One region of the Rhodoferax sp. SPJ4 genome, then DNA from elsewhere that is predicted to be linked to it. Evidence: predicted binding sites of a transcription regulator. Region 1 holds the regulator's gene; the other holds the start of a gene.

Region 1 (9,631 bases):
ACACATCGCGCAGCGAGCTGCCGGTGTGGGTGGGCGGTGTGCCCAGTTCCTCGAACGGCAGCTGGTAGCGGTTGACCCACAGGGTTTGGTAGCCGTACCAGGTGGCGGCCAGCGCGTCCCAGCCATTGCAGCTGACAAAGCCGATCTGCTGCACCGGCAGACCGGTGGCCTGCGGGCCCAGCGCGTAGGCGTCGGGATGGGTCTTGTATTTTCGCAGGGCATCGACGCTGAGCACATGGTCCAGCAGGTCCACCAGGCCGGCGCTGCGCACCGCCACCGCCAGCATCTCGGGGTCGCCGTTGGACAGGATGCCGGTGACGATGCCGCGCGCCTTCAGGTCGGCCAGCACCGCCCGGTTTTCCGGGAAGGCGCTCAGGTGGCGATACTGGTTCATCAGCTGCTGTTCGCGCTCGGTGGTCAGGTCCAGGCCCAGGCGCTTGCACGCGTAGCGCAGGCCGGCCCGCGTCAGCTCCCAAAACGGCTGGTAATGCGCGCCATGGTTGCTGGTGGTGACCAGCCGGGTGTATTCAATCTGCTTGTCGCGCCACAGAACGGCCAGCGCCTGGCCTTGGCCAGGGAACAGCTGTTCGGCCAGCAGGCCCACGCTGTACACATCCAGCAAGGTGCCATAGGCATCAAACAGCACCGCTTTGGGCGCAGAGAAGCCAAAGGCCAAAGATTTTTCCATGGCACTAATGTATTTGATACTTCAATGCCGATTAATCAATGAAAAGTTGATTGATTAATGACTTTTAAGATGTAATTGACGCCAACCCCATGGACAAGTTCAAACAACTCGCCTCCTTTGTGTCGGTGGCCACCCGCGGCAGCCTGACCGCCGCTGCGCTGGCCGAGGGTGTGGCCCCGGCCATCATGGGGCGCCGGCTGGACGCGCTGGAAGAGCGCCTGGGCGTCAAGCTGATGGTGCGCACCACCCGGCGCATCCGCCTGACCCACGAGGGCAGCGCCTTTCTGGAAGACTGCCAGCGGGTGCTGGCCGACGTGGCCAATGCCGAGGCCAGCGTGTCGGCCGGCGGGGTCAAGGCCAGCGGCCACCTGCGGGTCACGGCGCCGGCCGGCTTCGGGCGCCGCCATGTGGCGCCGCTGGTGCCCAAGTTCCGCGCGCTGCACCCCGAGGTCACGCTGTCGCTGAACCTGGGCGACCGGGTGGTGGACCTGGCGGTCGAGGGCTTCGATTGCGCGGTGCGGGTGGGCGACCTGCCGGATTCATCGCTGGTCAGCGTACGGCTGGCCGACAACCGGCGGCTGTGTGTGGCCACGCCGGCCTACCTGGCGCGCCGTGGCACGCCCCAGCATCCGCAGGATTTGCAGCGCTTTGACTGCCTGACCCTGTCCACCGACGCCTCCCAGGCCCGCGGCTGGGCGTTCCGGCTGCCGCGCGGCAGCCTGGGCCGGTCGGGCAAAGGCCCGCTGGCCGCCTTGCCGGTCGAGGCCGGTGAGGATGACGAACTGGTCCACCTCAAGCCCGGCGGGCCGCTGGACTGCTCGGACGGCCAGGTGTTGCACGACTGGTGCCTGGCCGGCCAGGGCATCGCCTGGCGCAGCACCTGGGAGGTCGAGGCCGAGATCGCCTCAGGCGCGCTGGTGGAGGTGCTGGCCGGCTTTGCCGCGCCGCCCAACGGCATTTACGCGGTGTTCCCGCAGCGCCGCCACCTGCCGCTGCGGGTGCGGTTGTGGATCGACTTCCTCAAGCACCATTACGGCCAGCCCGGCTTCTGGCGCGTGGCCGGGCCTTGATGCGGGCACAAAAAACCCCGCCGCAGCGGGGTCGGTGAGGTCGGGGACCGGTTGGGCCCCGCAGGCGCTCACTTGCTCAGGCATTCCTTCATGAAGGCCTTGCGTTCATCGCCCTTTTTGCCGGTGGCGTCCTTGTTGCAGGTTTTCATCTTGTCCTGCTGGGTGGCGGGGGCTGCAGGCTTGTTGCTCAAACAGCTTTTCATGAAAGCCTTGCGCTCGTCGCCCTTCTTGTCGCCGGCCTCCTTGTTGCAGTCGCCCATCTTGGACTGCTGCTTGGTCTTGCCGTCGGCCGCCTTGGCTGGTGCGGCCGCACTGGCGTTGGCCATCGGGGCGCCGGCGTGGCCAGCGGCCTGGGCGGTGCCCACGGACAGGGCAAAGCCCAGGGTGATCAGGGAAAGAATGGTTTTCATGGATTCTCCACAAAGGTGATGGGGGAAAGCGCGAGGTTGATTCAAGCACATTCTGAGGGCGCCAACAAGCGGGCCCGCCTCCTCCCAAAGGCCGACCCGTAAAATCCGCCGCATGTTGTCTGTCAAAAACGAATTGTTGGAAGCGCTCGCGCTGACGCTGGAAACCCTCAGCCCCGGAGCCGCCAGCAAGGCGTTTTTCGAGTCGCCCAAGGTCGCCGCCCATGGCGACTTCGCCCTCACCGCCGCGATGCAGCTGGCCAAGCCCATGAAGGCCAACCCACGCCAGCTGGCCGAGACCCTGCGCAGCGCGCTGCTGGCCGCACCGGCCTTCGAGCGCTGGGTGGCGGCGATCGAGATCGCCGGCCCGGGCTTCATCAACATCCGCCTCAAGCCCGAGGCCAAGCAGCAGGTGGTGCGCGAGGTGCTGAGCGGTGGCGAGGCCTTTGGCCGCCAGGCCGACAACGGCCAGCGCCTGCTGGTGGAGTTTGTCTCCGCCAACCCCACCGGCCCGCTGCACGTGGGCCATGGCCGCCAGGCCGCGCTGGGCGACGCCTTGTGCAACCTGTTCGACAGCCAGGGCTGGCGGGTGCACCGCGAGTTCTATTACAACGACGCCGGGGTGCAGATCCAGACCCTGGCCTCGTCCACCCAGGCCCGGGCCAAGGGCCTCAAGCCCGGTGACGCCGGCTGGCCGGAGAGTGCCTACAACGGCGACTACATCGCCGACATCGCGACCGACTTCCTGGCCAAGAAGACCGTCAAGTCCGACGACCGTGAATTCACCGCCAGCGGCGACGCCGACGATCTGGATTCACTGCGCGAGTTCGCCGTGGCCTATTTGCGCCGTGAACAAGACCTGGACCTGAAGGCCTTCCAGGTGCGCTTCGACCAGTACTACCTGGAGTCCAGCCTGTACACCAGCGGCCGGGTGGCGGCGGCGGTGCAAAAGCTCATCGATGCCGGCAAGACCTACGAGCTGGACGGCGCGCTGTGGCTCAGGTCCACCGACTACGGTGACGACAAGGACCGCGTGATGAGAAAGTCCGACGGCGGCTTCACCTACTTCGTGCCCGATGTGGCCTACCACATCACCAAGTGGGAACGCGGCTTTGGCCGGGTCATCAACATCCAGGGCACTGACCACCACGGCACCATCGCCCGGGTGCGCGCCGGCCTGCAGGCCGCCAACGTGGGCATTCCCGAGGGCTACCCCGACTACGTGCTGCACACCATGGTGCGGGTGATGCGCGGCGGCGAGGAGGTCAAGATCTCCAAGCGTGCCGGCAGCTATGTCACGCTGCGCGACCTGATCGAGTGGACCTCGAAGGACGCGGTGCGCTTCTTCCTGCTCAGCCGCAAGCCCGACACCGAGTACATCTTCGACATCGACCTGGCGCTGGCGCAGAACAACGACAACCCGGTTTACTACGTGCAGTACGCCCATGCCCGCATCTGCTCGGTGCTGGCGGCCTGGGGCGGTGAGCGCGCCAGCCTGGCCGGCGTGGACCTGTCGCCGCTGGACAGCCCGGCCGCCCAGGCGCTGATGCTGCTGCTGGCCAAGTACCCGGCCATGCTGACCGAGGCCGCGGCCGGCTTCGCGCCGCACGACGTCACCTTCTACCTGCGTGAACTGGCCGCCTGTTACCACAGCTACTACGACGCCGAACGCATCCTGGTCGACGACCCGGCCGTCAAGCTGGCCCGGCTGGCCCTGGTGGCCGCCACCGCCCAGGTGCTGCACAATGGCCTGGCGATGCTGGGCGTCAGTGCCCCGACCAAGATGTGAGCAGAAAGAGACCATGAAGCAAGGACGCAGCGGGGCCATTGTGGGCTTCATCATCGGGGTGCTGGTGGGCCTGGGCGCCGCCCTGGCGGTGGCGGTGTTCGTCACCAAGGTGCCGGTGCCCTTCATGAACAAGGCCCCGGCCAACCGCTCGGCCACCCAGGAGGCGGCCGAGGCCCAGAAAAACAAGGACTGGGACCCCAACGCCGCGCTGCAGGGCAAGAACCCGGTGCGCCCACCGGTGGCGCTGGGCAACACGCCGGCCGTCACCGGCGAGGCGGCCAGGCCGGCGCCCGGTGCGCCCGCCCGCGCCGACGCCAAAGCCCCGGCCTCGGCCGACCCGCTGGGCGACCTGGCCCGGGCCCGCGCCGCGGCTGCTGGCCCGGCGGCCACGCCCAAGGTCACCGCCACCAACCCCGTTCCCGCCGCGCCCAGCGGCGCGCCGGTAGACCCCTTCACCTACTTTGTGCAGGCCGGCGCCTTCCGCACGCCCGAAGAGGCCGACGCCCAGCGGGTGCGCTTGTCGCTGATGGGGGTGGAGGCCAAGGTCACCGAGCGCGAACAGTCCGGTCGCACCGTCTACCGGGTCCGGGTGGGTCCGTTCGAGCGCCGCGAGGACGCCGACCGCAGCAAGGACAAACTCGACACCAATGGCGTGGAAACCGCGCTGGTGCGGGTGCAGCGCTGAACTTTTTGCGCCACCGCGCAGTCAGACCCCCATCAACAGGAGAGATCGAGTCATGGAACGTCGGGAATTTTCGGCCGCGTTGGCGGTGGGCATGTTGGCTTTGTCGGGCGCCACGAGGGCGCAGGGTGCGAAGCCGCAGAACGGCGAGCAGTACCTGACGCTGGACCAGCCGGTGGCGGTGGACGTGCCGGCCGGCAAGGTCGAGGTGATCGAGTTCTTCTGGTACAGCTGTCCGCATTGCAACGCTTTTGAGCCCACGCTGGAGCCCTGGATCAAGCGCCAGCCCAAGGACGTGGTGGTGCGCCGGGTGCCGGTGGCCTTCCGGGCCGACTTCGTGCCCCAGCAGCGCCTGTACTACGCGCTGGAAGCCATGGGCCGGGTCGACGACATGCACCGCAAGGTCTTCCACGCCGTGCATGTGGAAAAGCAGCCATTGAACACCGACGCCGCCATCATCGCCTGGGCCGAGAAGCAAGGCCTGGACAAGGCCAAGTTCACCGAGCAGTTCAGCTCCTTCAGCGCCAGTTCCAAGGCCCGCAAGGCGGCCCAGTTGCAGGACGCCTTCAAGGTCCAGGGCGTGCCCTCGCTGGGCATTGCCGGCCGTTATTACACCGACGGCACGCTGGCCGGCGGCACCATGGCGCAGGCCCTGGCCGTCGCCGACTACCTGGTGGCCGAGGTTCGCAAGGCCAAATAAGCCTGCGCTGCGCCCCCCATGCCAAGGCCCGCCACCGCGCGGGCCTTGGCTTTGGGGGGTGTTGTTGCTGCAATGCAGCATGGTCACGGGAAACCCCAATCCTGCCCGGGTGGCGGGCTACAATGCCAGCAAGAATCATGCCCTTATGAAAAACACCCGTTTGTTCCTTCGCCTGGCTGGGGTCTTGTTGTCGCTGACGCTGGGAGCGGCTGGCCCGGCCCAGGCCGAAAAGGCCGACAAAGACAAACCCATGAACGTCGAGGCCGATGCCCTGCGTTACGACGACCTGCGGCAGACCAGTCTGTTCACCGGCAACGTGGTCATCTCCAAAGGCACGCTGCTGATCCGGGCCGCCCGGGTGGATGTGCGGCAGGATGGCCAGGGCGCGCAGTTCGGCGTGGCCACCGCGGCGCCGGGCAAACTGGCCTACTTCCGCCAGAAACGCGAGGGCCTGGACGAGTTCATCGAGGGCGAGGCCGAGCAGATCGACTACGACGGCAAAGCCGACAACGTCAAGCTGACACGCCGGGCCACGCTGCGCCGTTTCCGGGGCGACACCGTCACCGACGAAACCAGCGGCAGCGTGATCACCTACGACAACACCTCCGACGTCTTCACCGTCAACGGTGGCGCGGTCAATGCCGCCTCTGACAACCCGGGCGGCCGGATTCGCGCCGTGCTCACCCCCAAGGCGGCGGCGTCGGCCACGCCGGCCCAGCCGCCAGCCCAACTGCGGTCCAGCGAGCGCCTGCCCGGGAGCGGCAAATGAGTGCGCTGCCGGTCGCGGCCAGCGGCACAGAGGCGCCCAGCCGGCTGGAAGCCCGCGGCCTGCAAAAAGCCTACGGCAGCCGCAAGGTGGTCAAGGACGTCTCGCTGGCCGTGCAAAAAGGCGAGGTCGTGGGCCTGCTGGGGCCCAACGGCGCCGGCAAGACCACCTCGTTCTACATGATCGTGGGCCTGGTGCGGGCCGACGCCGGCGTGATCTCCATTGGCGGCCAGTCGGTCGAGCACATGCCCATCCACCGCCGTTCGCGGCTGGGCCTGAGCTATCTGCCGCAGGAAGCGTCGATCTTCCGCAAGCTCAATGTCGAAGACAACATCCGCGCGGTGCTGGAGTTGCAGCGCGACGAGGGCGGCCGGCCGCTGGGCCGCGCGGTCATCGAGCAGCGGGTGGATGCGCTGCTGCAAGACCTGCGGGTCGAGCACCTGCGCGATTCGCCGGCCCCTGCGCTGTCGGGCGGTGAGCGGCGCCGGGTCGAGATTGCCCGCGCCCTGGCCACCCAGCCGCAGTTCATCCTGCTCGACGAGCCCTTTGCCGGCATCGACCCGATCGCGGTGATCGAGATCCAGCGCATCATCGGTTTTCTGAAGTCGCGCGGCATCGGCGTGCTGATCACCGACCACAACGTGCGTGAAACCCTGGGCATCTGCGACCACGCCTACATCATCAGCGACGGTCATGTGCTGGCCCAGGGCACGCCCGCCGAGATCGTTGACAACGCCGATGTTCGCCGCGTCTACCTGGGCGAACATTTCCGCATGTGAACATGGCCCCCACGTTCGCGCACTGCGTGTCGCTCTCTGCCCCCCGAGGGGGCCGCGTTTTTCCTTGGGGCGGCCCGGCGGAAAAACCAGCGCCCCTGTTTGAGTCTTGCGGGGCATTCGCAGTCCCTTGTTCGCCTGCATGAAACAAGGCCTTTCCCTCCGTGTCTCCCAGCACCTCGCATTGACGCCGCAACTGCAGCAGTCAATCCGACTGCTGCAGCTGTCCACGCTGGAACTCAGCCAGGAGGTCGAGCAGATGCTCGACGAAAACCCCTTCCTCGACGTGGCCGACGAGACCGCGCCGCGCGAGGAGTTTGGCCTGGCCCAGGCCGATGCCCGGGCCGACGACGAGCCGTTTTCGTCATCGTCCAGCAGCACTGAGACCGAGGCGGTGGCCGATGGGGTGGGCGACGGTGAGCCAGCCCTGCCCGACAACTGGGACGGCGACGGCAGCACCGAGATCGCGCCCAACGACAGCGAGTGGGGCGGCGACGCGCCAGCCCACCAGCGGCAGGACGACGACGGCGCGATGGACGCCACCGAACTGGCCCGCCAGCAGGAGTCGCTGACCGCCTTTTTGCACCGCCAGGCCTTGTCGCTGCGCCTGAGCGAGATCGACCGCGCCGCGCTGCGTTTCCTGATCGAGTCGCTCAACGACGACGGCTACCTCGAAGACAGCCTGGACCTGCTGGCCCGCGGCCTGGCCGGCGACGATGCCGAGCAGGTCGAGGAGTTGGTGCAGCGTTTTGGCATGGCCTTGCGCCTGCTGCAAAGCCTGGAGCCGGTGGGCGTGGGTGCTCGCCACCTGGCCGAATGCCTGAGCCTGCAGCTCAAGGCCTTGCCCCCCAGCGAGGTGGTCAAGGCCGCCCAGGCCATTTGCGCCCAGCCCATGGAGCTGCTGGCGCGGCGCGATTTCAAGCGCCTGGCCCAGCTGTGCCAGCTCAGCGACGCGCTGGTGCGCCAGGGCATTGCACTGATCCAGACCCTGGAGCCCAAGCCAGGCCGGCGCTTTGTGGACGTGGAGCGCAACATCGTCGTGCCCGACGTCATCGTGGTGCAGGTGGGGCGTGGCCCCAACCCGCGTTTCCGGGCCCAGCTCAACCCCGACGTCATGCCCCGGCTGCGGGTGCACGACATCTATGCCGGTGCGCTCAAGGCCAGCCGCGGCGGCAATGCCCAGGCGCTTCAGCAGCGGCTGCAGGAAGCGCGCTGGTTCATCAAGAACATCCAGCAGCGCTTCGACACCATCCTGCGCGTCAGCAGCGCCATCGTCGAGCGGCAGAAGAACTTCTTCGTCCATGGCGAGCTGGCCATGCGGCCGCTGGTGCTGCGCGAGATCGCCGACGAGCTGGGCCTGCACGAGTCCACCATCTCGCGGGTCACCACCGCCAAGTACATGGCCACGCCTTTTGGCACCTTCGAGCTGAAGTATTTCTTCGGCTCGGCACTGGGCACCGAAACCGGCGGCAACGCGTCGAGCACCGCGGTGCGGGCGCTGATCAAGCAGTTTGTCAGCGCCGAAAACCTCAAGAAGCCGCTCAGCGACAACCAGATTTCCGAGATGCTGAAAGAGCAGGGCATTGAGTGCGCGCGCCGCACCGTGGCCAAGTACCGCGAGGCCTTGCGCATCGCGCCCGCCAACCTGCGCAAAGCACTGTGAACATGACCCCCACGCTCCCCACTGCGTGTGGTTCGCTGCCCGCCGAGGGGGCCGTGTTTCGCCCAGGGGCGGCCCGGCGGCGAAACATCCAGGCTTTTGACCAATGAACCAACTTCACCTTTTTTTGCCCTGCGCCGCTGGCGTGGAAGACCTGCTGGAGGCCGAGGTGCGGCGGCTGTGCAGCGGCCACACCGACAAGCTGCGCGGCGGCGTGCGGGTGGTGGCCTCCTGGCGCGACGCCATGCTGCTCAACCTGCACAGCCGGTTGGCCCAGCGGGTGCTGGTGCAGCTGGCGGACGGCTTTTACCGCAGCGAAAACGACCTCTATGCCATCGCCAGCGAGGTGGCCTGGGAAATCTGGTTCACGCCGCGGCAAAGCATCAAGGTGGAGATCACCGCCCAGCACAGCCCGCTGACCTCGCTGAACTTTGCCGCGCTGAAGGTCAAGGACGCGGTCTGTGACCGCTTCCGGGCCAAGAGCGGTGGCGTGCGGCCCGACGTCAACACCCAGTGGCCCGATGTGCGCATCTACACCCACCTGACCACCGACCGCTGCGCCCTCTACATCGACACCTCGGGCGAGCCGCTGTTCAAACGCGGCTGGCGCGAAGACAAGGGCGAGGCGCCGCTGAAGGAAACCCTGGCCGCCGCCATGCTGGCCGCCAGCGGCTGGGACGCCACGGTGCCGCTGTACGACCCCTGCTGCGGCAGCGGCACCATCGCCATCGAGGCCGCCACCATCGCCTGCCACCAGGCGCCTGGCCTGCTGCGCCGCTTCGCCTTCGAAAAATACCTGCCCTTCCAGGCCCATGTGTGGGACGCGCTGCGCGACCAGGCCGAGGCCGCCGTGTGCGCGCCCACCGCGCCGGTGTTTGGCAGCGACGTGGCCTTCCGCATGGTGGACTTCGCCCAGCGCAACGCCGAGCGGGCCGGTGTGGCCCACGCGGTGCAGTTGCGCGGCGGCGACGCCTTGCAGCGCATGCCGCCGGCCGAGGGCGGCGTGATGCTGCTCAACCCGCCTTATGGCGAACGCATCGCGGTGGCCGGTGTGGCCGGCAGCGGCCGCGGCCACGGTGCCGGCCGCGAGACC
Region 2 (9,631 bases), on a different contig from region 1:
TGCCCAGCCGCATGAAGTACAGCGACTCGTCCATCAGCATGGTGCCGACGGTGACGCCGCGCGACAAATGCGAGCGGAACTTCACCCACTCGAAGAACTGCGCAGGCTCTTCCTCGAACTCGCCAGCCCGCAGCATGCGGTTGAGTTCCAGCCAGGTCTGGTTCTGGGTTTCCCAGACCTCGGTGGTCAGCGTGCCACGCACCGCCCGGGCGTTCTCGCGGGCCGCACGCAAGCAGGAAATGATGCTGGACGGGTTGCTCTCGTCGCGCACCATGAAGTCCATGACATGTTTGGAGCGGATGTCGCCGTGTTTTTCCATGTAGGTGGGCAGCAGCTCGCTGATGCTCAGCAAACCCTTCCAGCCCAGCTCGGCCACCGCGGTGGACTGCGGCAACAAGGCGGTCTGGTAGTTCACGTCCAGCATGCGGGCGGTGTTTTCCGCCCGCTCGGTGTAGCGGGACATCCAGAAAAGGTGATCGGCGGTGCGGCTCAGCATAGGGTTTCCTTTTTGTTCTTGGTGGACTGTCAGACTTCCAGAATCCAGGTGTCCTTGGTGCCGCCGCCCTGGGACGAATTCACCACCAGCGAGCCCTCCTTCAGCGCCACCCGGGTCAGGCCGCCGGGCACCATCTGCACCTCCTTGCCGCTCAGCACAAAGGGCCGCAGGTCGATGTGGCGGGGTGCGATGCCGCTTTCCACAAAGGTCGGGCAGCTCGACAGGCTCAGCGTGGGCTGGGCGATGTAGCCGGCCGGGTTGGCCAGCAAGGCCTTGCGGAAATCCTCGATCTCGGCGGTGGTGGCGGCCGGGCCCACCAGCATGCCGTAGCCGCCGGCGCCGTGCACCTCTTTCACCACCAGGTCTTTCAGGTTGGCCAGGGTGTAGGCCAGCTCGTCCTTGTTGCGGCACATGTAGGTGGGCACGTTGTTCAGGATGGGCTTCTCACCGAGGTAGAACTCCACCATCTTGGGCACATAGGGGTAGATGGACTTGTCGTCGGCAATGCCGGTGCCCACCGCGTTGCAGATGGTCACGTTGCCGGCCCGGTAGGCACCGATCAAGCCCTCACAACCCAGCGTGGAGGTGGGCCGGAACACCGAGGGATCGAGGAAGTCGTCGTCCACCCGGCGATAGATCACGTCCACCCGTTTCAAGCCGCGGGTGGTGCGCATGTAGACAAAGTCGTCCTTGACCACCAGGTCCTGGCCCTCGACCAGCTCGATGCCCATCTGCTGGGCCAGGAAGGCGTGCTCGAAATAGGCGCTGTTGTACATGCCCGGCGTCAGCACCACCACCGTGGGTTCTGCCGTGGCCGGCGGCGCCGAGGCGCGCAGGGTTTCCAGCAGCAGATCGGGGTAATGGGCGACCGGTGCCACCCGGTGCTGGTTGAACAGGTCGGGGAACAGCCGCATCATCATCTTGCGGTTTTCCAGCATGTAGCTCACGCCGCTGGGCACCCGCAGGTTGTCTTCCAGCACGTAGTACTCGCCGCTGCCATCCGGGTTGGCGGCGCGCACGATGTCGATGCCGGCGATGTGCGAATAAATCTGGTTGGGCACGTCCACGCCCACCATCTCCGGCCGGAACTGCGCATTGCCCAAAATCTGCTCGGCCGGCACGATGCCGGCCTTGATGATTTCCTGGTCGTGGTAGACGTCGTGGATGAAGCGGTTCAGCGCATTCACCCGCTGCGCCAGGCCCTTTTCCATGGACGCCCACTCATTGGCCGGAATGACCCGGGGAATCAGGTCAAAGGGAATCAGCCGCTCGGTGCCGGCGCCGTCCTCGTCCTTGGTGCCGTACACCGCGAAGGTGATGCCCACGCGGCGGAAGATCATCTCCGCCTCTTCGCGTCGCTTGCGCATCATGTCGCCCGGCTGCTTGGCCAGCCAGGCGTCGTACAGCTTGTAGTGGTCTCGGATCTCCGCGCCCTGCGTGAAAAACTTGTAGGGCAAGGCGGTGTACATCTCGTCAAACTTTTGCATAGGGCACCATTTTTCTGTCTACAGCTTAGCAAGTTACAGGCCAACTGCCATGGTCGTCGCGGTCAAACCGGCCCTGCAGGCCTCATTCTGGCGGACTGGCGTGTCGCCAGTAGCGCGGCGCCACCAGCCGCTCGCAGCGGGGTGGCGCCGACGCCAGCGATGACCACCGCAACGCCCCGCAATGGGCCGAGTCCAACAAGGCCACGCCCTGGCCGCGGTAGCGCGCCACCACCTCGGCCGCCGGATGGCCGAAGCGGTTGCGGTAGCCGGCCTGCACCAGCGCCCAGCGCGGCTGGACCGCCGCCACGAAGGCCTCGGTCGACGAGGTCTTGCTGCCATGGTGGGGCACCAGCAGCAAGTCGGCCCGCAGCGCCGCGCCGGCCGCCAGCAGACTGGCCTCCTGGGCCGCCTCGATGTCGCCCACCAGCAGCGCCGCCTGCCGACCGTTGGCAATGCGCAGCACACAGCTCAGCGCATTGCTTTTGAGACCACGGTCTTCGTCACCGGGCTGGGGGTGCAACACCTCCAGCTGCACGCCGTCCCACTCCCAGTGCTGGCCGGCCACACAGCGGCGGGCCGGGCGCAGCGCCTGCAGCGGGTGGCTGGCCTCGATGGAGCTGAGCAACCCGGCCTGCGGCTGCATGGCCAGCACCGCGGGCGCGCCGCCGGTGTGGTCGAGGTCGCGGTGGCTCAACACCAGCAGGTCCAGTCGCTCGTTCAGCGCCCGCAACAGCGGCACCAGCACCCGGTGGCCAGCGTCGCTGTCGACCGAATAGCGCGGGCCGGCGTCGTACAGCAGGCTGTGGGTGGCGGTGCGCAGCAGCACCGCATTGCCCTGGCCCACGTCGGCCGCCAGCAGCTCGAATTCGCCCGAGCCGGGCCGGGCGTTGTGCCACAGCAGCACCGGCAACACCAGCGGCAGGCCCAGCAGCCGCAGCGCCAGCGGCCAGCGCATCACCAGCAGCAGGCCACCCGCCACCCCCAGCGCGCCGGCCCACAGCGCCGGGGCCGGCCGCGACAGCGTGGCTCCCGGCAGGCTGGCCAGCCATTGCAGCCCCTGGCCCAGGCCATCGACCGCACCGGCCGCCACCGTCCACAGCGGCGCAAACACCACCCCCAGCAAGGCCAGCGGCGTGACCACCCCCGTGACCCAGGGGATCGCCACCAGGTTGGCCAGCAGCCCCACCACCGAGACCTGGCCAAACAGCAGCAGGCTCAGCGGCGTCAGCGCCAGCGTCACCACCCACTGCTCGCGCCACAGCGCCGCCATGCGTGCCCGCAGAGCGCGCTGGGGCAGCGGCTCAGCGCCGGCGTCGGACGCGAACAGCACCGCCACCGCAACAAAACTCAGCCAGAAGCCGGCCTGCAGCAAGGCCCAGGGGTCGGCCGTCACCACCACCGCCATGGCCAGCAGCGCCACCACCGGCCAGGGCCAGCGCGCGCCAGCCAAGCGCAGCAGGCCGGCGGTGGCCAGCATCAGCACCGTGCGCTGGGCCGGCACGCCCCAGCCGCTGAACAGCGCATAGGCGGTGGCCAGCGCCAAGCCCCCAGCCAAGGCCGCCTGCGGCGCCGGCCAGGCCAGGCACAGCCAGGCGCTGCGCCGCCACAGCGCGCCCACCAGCAGCGCCGCACCCCAGGCGAACATGGTGATGTGCAGGCCGGAGATGCTCATCAAATGGGCCACGCCGGTGGCGCGGTAAATGTCCCAGTCGGCCCGCTCGATGGCGTTCTGGTCGCCAGTGACCAGGGCCGCCACCACGCCGGCCAGCCGCCGGTCGGCCACGGTGAGAAAAATCGCGTCGCGCACCGACTGCCGGGCCCGCTCCAGCGGGTGCCGGCCGCTGTCGCCCAGCCGCTGTGGGACCATGTCTTTGGGGCCATCGCGCACCGCGCCGGTGGCCTGTATGCCCTGCTCCCACCACCACAGCTCCACGTCAAAACCATGTGGGTTGACCTGGCCGTGCGGCGCCTTGAGCCGCACCGTGAATTGCCAGCGCTCGCCGGCCCGCAATGCCGGCAGCGCCTGCGCCTCTGGCGGTACGGCAGCGGCCGGGCCCCAACCGCCGCGGGCATACCAGCCGAGGTCGATCCGGCTGGGCACGGCTACCGGCGCTGCCCCATGCCAAGCCTGCTCAACGTCAAAACGGAAACGCCAGCCCCACTCGGTGCGCTGCGGCATCGCGGCCACCGTGCCACTGAGGCGCAGGTCCTGGCCCTCCAGTTCGGGTGCCAGCCGCTGGCCATCGAAGGCCTGGGCGCGCAGGCCCACACTGGCAAAACCCAGCACCGCGGCGAACAGCGCCGCCCAGGCCATCGCCAGCCATGGCCGCACCGGGGCCGGCCGCAGCCCACCCCAGGCCGCGCCGGCCAGCCCGGTCAGCGCCAGCCCGGCGTACACCGGGCTGGGCCACAGGCTGGGCTGCTGTAATTGCAACGCCGAACCCAGCACCCAGCCCAGCAGCGCCAGCACACCGGCGCTGGCGACAACCGAGCCCTGGACGGCGCGCTGTGGCATGGCGGGATGCTAATCGCCCGGCGCTTTGTCATCAACGGATGGCTCAGGACTTGCTAGGATGGGACAGGCGCCCCCGCCCCACCGAGCCGAGACCGAGAACCCCATGCCCATTCATGCCGCGCTGAACCACGTCACCCATTACCAGTACGACCGCCTGGTGGCGCTGGGCCCGCAGGTGATCCGCCTGCGCCCGGCCCCGCATTGCCGCAGCAAGGTCTTGTCGTACTCGCTGAAGGTTGAGCCCGAAGGTCACTTCGTCAACTGGCAGCAAGACCCGTTCGCCAACTACCAGGCCCGGCTGGTGTTTCCGGAGAAAACCACCGAATTCAAGATCACGGTGGACCTGGTGGTCGAGATGGCGGTCTACAGCCCCTTCGACTTCTTCCTCGAACCCTACGCCGAGCAGTTCCCGTTCAGCTATACCGCCGAGCAAAGCCAGGAGCTCACGCCCTACCTGGCCACCGAGCCCATGACGCCGCTGGTCAAGGCCTACCTCGACAAGATCGACCAAACCAAGGGCCGCACCATCGACTTCCTGGTCAAGCTGAACCAGCAGGTGCAGAGCGACATCCGCTACCTGATCCGCATGGAGCCCGGCGTGCAAACGCCGGAAGAAACCCTGGAGCTGGCGGCCGGCTCCTGCCGCGATTCCGGCTGGCTGCTGGTGCAGCTGCTGCGCCATTGCGGCCTGGCCGCGCGCTTCGTCTCGGGCTATTTGATTCAGCTGACCCCCGACGTCAAGGCGCTGGACGGCCCCAGCGGCACCACGGTGGATTTCACCGACCTGCACGCCTGGTGCGAGGTGTATTTGCCCGGTGCCGGCTGGATTGGCCTGGACGCCACCTCCGGCCTGCTGGCCGGTGAGGGCCACATTCCGCTGGCCTGCACGCCCCAACCCTCGGCCGCCGCCCCCATCGAGGGCGCGGTGGACGAGGCCGAGGTTGAGTTCAGCCACCACATGGCGGTGAGCCGCATCTATGAATCGCCGCGCGTCACCAAGCCCTACACCGACGACCAGTGGGCCGCGGTGCTGGCCTTGGGCGACAAGGTCGACCAGGAGCTGAAAGCTGGCGATGTGCGCCTGACCATGGGCGGCGAGCCCACCTTTGTGGCGGTGAGCGACCGTGACGCCGCCGAATGGAACACCGACGCGCTGGGCCCGACCAAACGCGGCTACGCCACCGCGCTGGTGCACAAGCTGCGCGACGAGTACGGTCAGGGCGGCTTCCTGCACTTTGGCCAGGGCAAGTGGTACCCGGGCGAGCAATTGCCGCGCTGGGCCCTCAACATCTACTGGCGCGCCGACGGCCAGCCGGTCTGGAAAAACCCCGATCTGTTCGCCGACGAGCGGGTGCCCAGCCACTACACCAGCGCCGACGCCGAGCGCTTCACCACGCTGCTGGCGCAGAAGATGGGCCTGCCCACCGACTTCATCACCCCCGGCTACGAGGATGTCTGGTACTACCTGTGGCGCGAGCACAAGCTGCCGGTCAACGTCGACCCCTTTGATTCGCGGCTCGACGACGAGCTGGAGCGGGCCCGGCTGCGCCGCGTCTTCACCCAGAAGCTGGACGCGGTGGTGGGCTATGTGCTGCCGCTGCAATCACCGTCGGGCGACGGCAGCGGCCCGCGCCTGCAGGGCGGCCGCTGGAAAACCGGCCCCTGGTTTCTGCGCGACGACCGCATGTACCTGATCCCTGGCGACTCCCCCATGGGTTTCCGCCTGCCGCTGGGCTCGCTGCCCTGGGTGCGGGACAACGAGTACCCCTATCTGACCGAGCGTGACCCGATGGACCCGGTCTTCAGCAGCAGCCCGCTGCCCAACACCGACCTGCTGCACAGCCGCTACGCGCCGCAAGGCCCGGCCGGCGACGCCCGGCGCGAAGCCAGCCGGCTGATGCAAATGCGGGGCGTCGGCACTGCAACAGGGGCTGCCGGTGCGGGCACTGGCCCTGCAGGCAGCCAGGCCGCGGCCACACTGAACTCGCCGCCTTCCCGTTTTGTGTCGGCCAGCGACACCATACGCACCGCGCTGTGTGTGGAGGCCCGCGACCCGCGCCGCGCCAACGGCCCCAAGGCCGAACAGCAAGGCCAGGCCTCGTGCATGCTCTACGTGTTCATGCCGCCGCTGGCCGAGGTCGACGACTACCTCGACCTGCTGGCCGCGGTGGAAGCCACTGCGGCCGAGCTGGGCGTCAAGGTGGTGCTGGAGGGCTACCCACCGCCACGCGACCCGCGCCTCAAATTGCTGCAGGTCACGCCCGACCCTGGCGTGATCGAGGTCAACATCCACCCGGCCTACAGCTGGGGTGAACTGGTGGCCCACACCGAATTCCTGTACGAGGCCGCGTTCGAAACCCGGCTGTCGGCCGAGAAGTTCATGACCGACGGCCGCCACACCGGCACCGGCGGCGGCAACCACTTTGTGATGGGCGGCGCCACACCGTCCGACAGCCCGTTTCTGCGCCGGCCCGAGCTGCTGGCCAGCCTGCTGCTGTACTGGCACAACCACCCGTCTCTGAGCTATTTGTTCAGCGGCATGTTCATCGGCCCGACCAGCCAGGCGCCGCGGGTCGACGAAGCCCGCAACGATCAGCTGTACGAGCTGGAGATTGCGCTGGCCGAGATCCGCAAGGCGCGCCAAAAACATGGCCAGGCCATGCCGGCCTGGCTGGTCGACCGCAGCCTGCGCAACATCCTGATCGACGTCACCGGCAACACCCACCGCAGCGAGTTCAGCATCGACAAGATGTACTCGCCCGACTCGGCCACCGGCCGGCTGGGCCTGCTGGAGCTGCGCGCCTTCGAGATGCCGCCGCACGCCCGCATGAGCATTTCCCAGCAGCTGCTGCTGCGCGCGCTGGTGGCCCGCTTCTGGAAAACCCCTTACGAGGCGCCCGCCGCCCGCTGGGGCACCGAGCTGCACGACCGTTTCCTGCTGCCCACCTTTGTGCAAATGGACTTTGCCGACGTCATTGCCGAGATGAACAGCGCCGGCTACGCCTTCGACCCCTCGTGGTTTGCGCCGCATTTCGAGTTCCGCTTCCCGCTGGTCGGTGAGGTCCAGGTCAGCGGCATCGAGCTGACGCTGCGCAACGCGCTGGAGCCCTGGCATGTGATGGGTGAGGAGAGCACCGCCGGCGGCACCGCCCGTTATGTCGACTCCTCACTGGAGCGCATCGAGGTGCGCGTCACCGGCCTCAACCCCAGCCGCTACGCCATCACCGCCAACGGCCGCGCGCTGCCCATGCAGCCCACCGGCACCGTGGGCGAGTACGTGTCGGGCGTGCGCTACAAAGCCTGGGCGCCGCCGTCGGCGCTTCATCCCACCATCGGCATCCACGCGCCCATCACCTTCGACATCGTCGACACCTGGATGGGCCGCTCGCTGGGCGGCTGCCAGTACCACGTGACCCATCCCGGCGGCCGCAGCTACGACACCTTCCCGGTGAACTCCTACGAGGCCGAAAGCCGACGCATGTCGCGTTTTGTCCGCATGGGCCACACGCCCGGCGTGCTCAAGGTCCCGCCGGCCACCCTGCATGTGCCAGGCAGCCGCGAGTTCCCGTTCACGCTGGACCTGCGCACCTGACCGGGCTGGCGGGTGAGCACCGAGCACCCACCCCCGCGGCCGGCCGACCTGGACCAGGCAGCCCACCAAGGGCCCAAAAGCGCCAGCTCCACGGCGCTGATGGGCCCTTGGCCCTACTGGGGCCATGGGACAATCGAGTCCTTGCCTGCCATGGACCCCATGCCCCACCCGCCCCACCCGTCGCTGTTTGACGGCAGCCAACCCGCCAGCGCAGCCGACATGGCCGCCGCCCTGGCGCCGTCCGCGGTGGCTGGGCATTTTGACGAGCTGCGTGGCCACACCGCCTCCCCGCTGGTGGGCGTTGCCCCGGTGGCACCGCCGCCCGCACCGGCACTGACCGTGGCCACCCCGGCCTCGCAACGCCAGACCCAAAGCCAGTCGCAATCGCAATCCAGCCCGACAGCCGCGCCCTCGGCCCTCGGTGATGCGGCCGCATTGACGCCCGGCTGGAAGCATTTTTTCACCCACATCGGCACCGATGGCCTGCTGGATTTGAACCGCCGCACCGCGCTGCTGGGCCGGCAGATCCGCGACAACGGCGTCACCTACAACGTCTATGCCGATAGCCACGGCCCCCAGCGCCCCTGGTCGCTGGACCTGTTTCCGCTGCTGATCGACCCCGCCGGCTGGGCCCAGATCGAGGCCGGCGTGCGGCAGCGGGTGGGCCTGCTGGAGCAGGTGCTGGCCGACGTGTACGGACCCCAGCGCCTGCTGACCGAGGGCCTGCTGCCCACCGCGCTGGTGCAGGGCCACCCCGGCTACATCCGACCCATGTGTGGTGTCACGCCGCTGGGCGGCACCCATTTGCATGTGGCGGCGTTCGATCTGGCCCGTGGCCCAGACGGTAACTGGTGGGTGGTGTCGCAAAGCACCCAGGCCCCGTCCGGCCTGGGCTACCTGCTGGAAAACCGGCTGGCGGTGTCCCGGCTGTTCCCCAAGGCCTTCGAGGGCCTGCATGTGCAGCGGCTGGCCAGCACCTACCGGGCACTGGTCGACAGCCTGAAGCAGATGAGTGGCGCTGGCGCCGATGCGCACATTGCGCTGCTCACCCCCGGCCCCTACAACGAAACCTATTTCGAGCACGCCTACCTGGCCCGCTACCTGGGCCTGACCCTGGTCGAGGGCAACGACCTCACCGTGCGCGACCAGCGGGTCTACCTGAAAACCCTGCGTGGCCTGGAGCCGGTGCACGGCCTGCTGAAGCGCCTGGACGACCCCTTTCTCGACCCGCTGGAGCTGCGCGCCGACTCGCGGCTGGGTGTGCCCGGCCTGTTGCAGGCCATCCGCGCCGGCAACGTGCTGGTGGCCAACGCACCCGGTTCGGGTTTTCTGGAATCGGCCGCGCTGCTGGGCTTTTTGCCGGCACTGTGCCGCCAGCTCACCGGGCAAGACCTGCAACTGCCGGCCCTGCCCACCTGGTGGTGCGGCGAACGGGCGGCGATGGAAGACGCCCTGCCCCAGCTGCGCAGCAGCGTCATCAAGCCCACCTACAGCGGCTCGCGCCAGCAGGGTTCTTTCCATGCGGTGCTGGGGCGCAACCA

Evidence for each region. Region 1 encodes sigma-54, which starts transcription at its own class of promoters, with help from an activator protein. Its sites were predicted from a motif close to TGGCANGNAANCTGCTTT; they were not measured.
Region 2: AC4BAR_RS06370 (transglutaminase family protein) is a predicted target of sigma-54. The motif match lies at 4,538-4,555, and genes of this name have one in related genera.

What each region holds. Positions count from the first base shown of each region.
Region 1 covers NZ_JBYZMN010000003.1:20,760-30,390, reverse strand. The annotation lists gene AC4BAR_RS11275 (haloacid dehalogenase type II) at 1-688, opposite strand, end outside; gene AC4BAR_RS11270 (LysR family transcriptional regulator) at 778-1,758, shown strand; gene AC4BAR_RS11265 (PsiF family protein) at 1,827-2,168, opposite strand; gene argS (arginine--tRNA ligase) at 2,281-3,954, shown strand; gene AC4BAR_RS11255 (SPOR domain-containing protein) at 3,968-4,639, shown strand; gene AC4BAR_RS11250 (thiol:disulfide interchange protein DsbA/DsbL) at 4,692-5,336, shown strand; gene lptA (lipopolysaccharide transport periplasmic protein LptA) at 5,482-6,105, shown strand; gene lptB (LPS export ABC transporter ATP-binding protein) at 6,102-6,881, shown strand; gene AC4BAR_RS11235 (RNA polymerase factor sigma-54) at 7,021-8,541, shown strand; gene AC4BAR_RS11230 (THUMP domain-containing class I SAM-dependent RNA methyltransferase) at 8,645-9,631, shown strand, end outside.
Region 2 covers NZ_JBYZMN010000001.1:1,293,344-1,302,974, forward strand. The annotation lists gene AC4BAR_RS06355 (alpha-E domain-containing protein) at 1-496, opposite strand, end outside; gene AC4BAR_RS06360 (circularly permuted type 2 ATP-grasp protein) at 526-1,983, opposite strand; gene AC4BAR_RS06365 (DNA internalization-related competence protein ComEC/Rec2) at 2,066-4,498, opposite strand; gene AC4BAR_RS06370 (transglutaminase family protein) at 4,602-8,090, shown strand; gene AC4BAR_RS06375 (circularly permuted type 2 ATP-grasp protein) at 8,250-9,631, shown strand, end outside.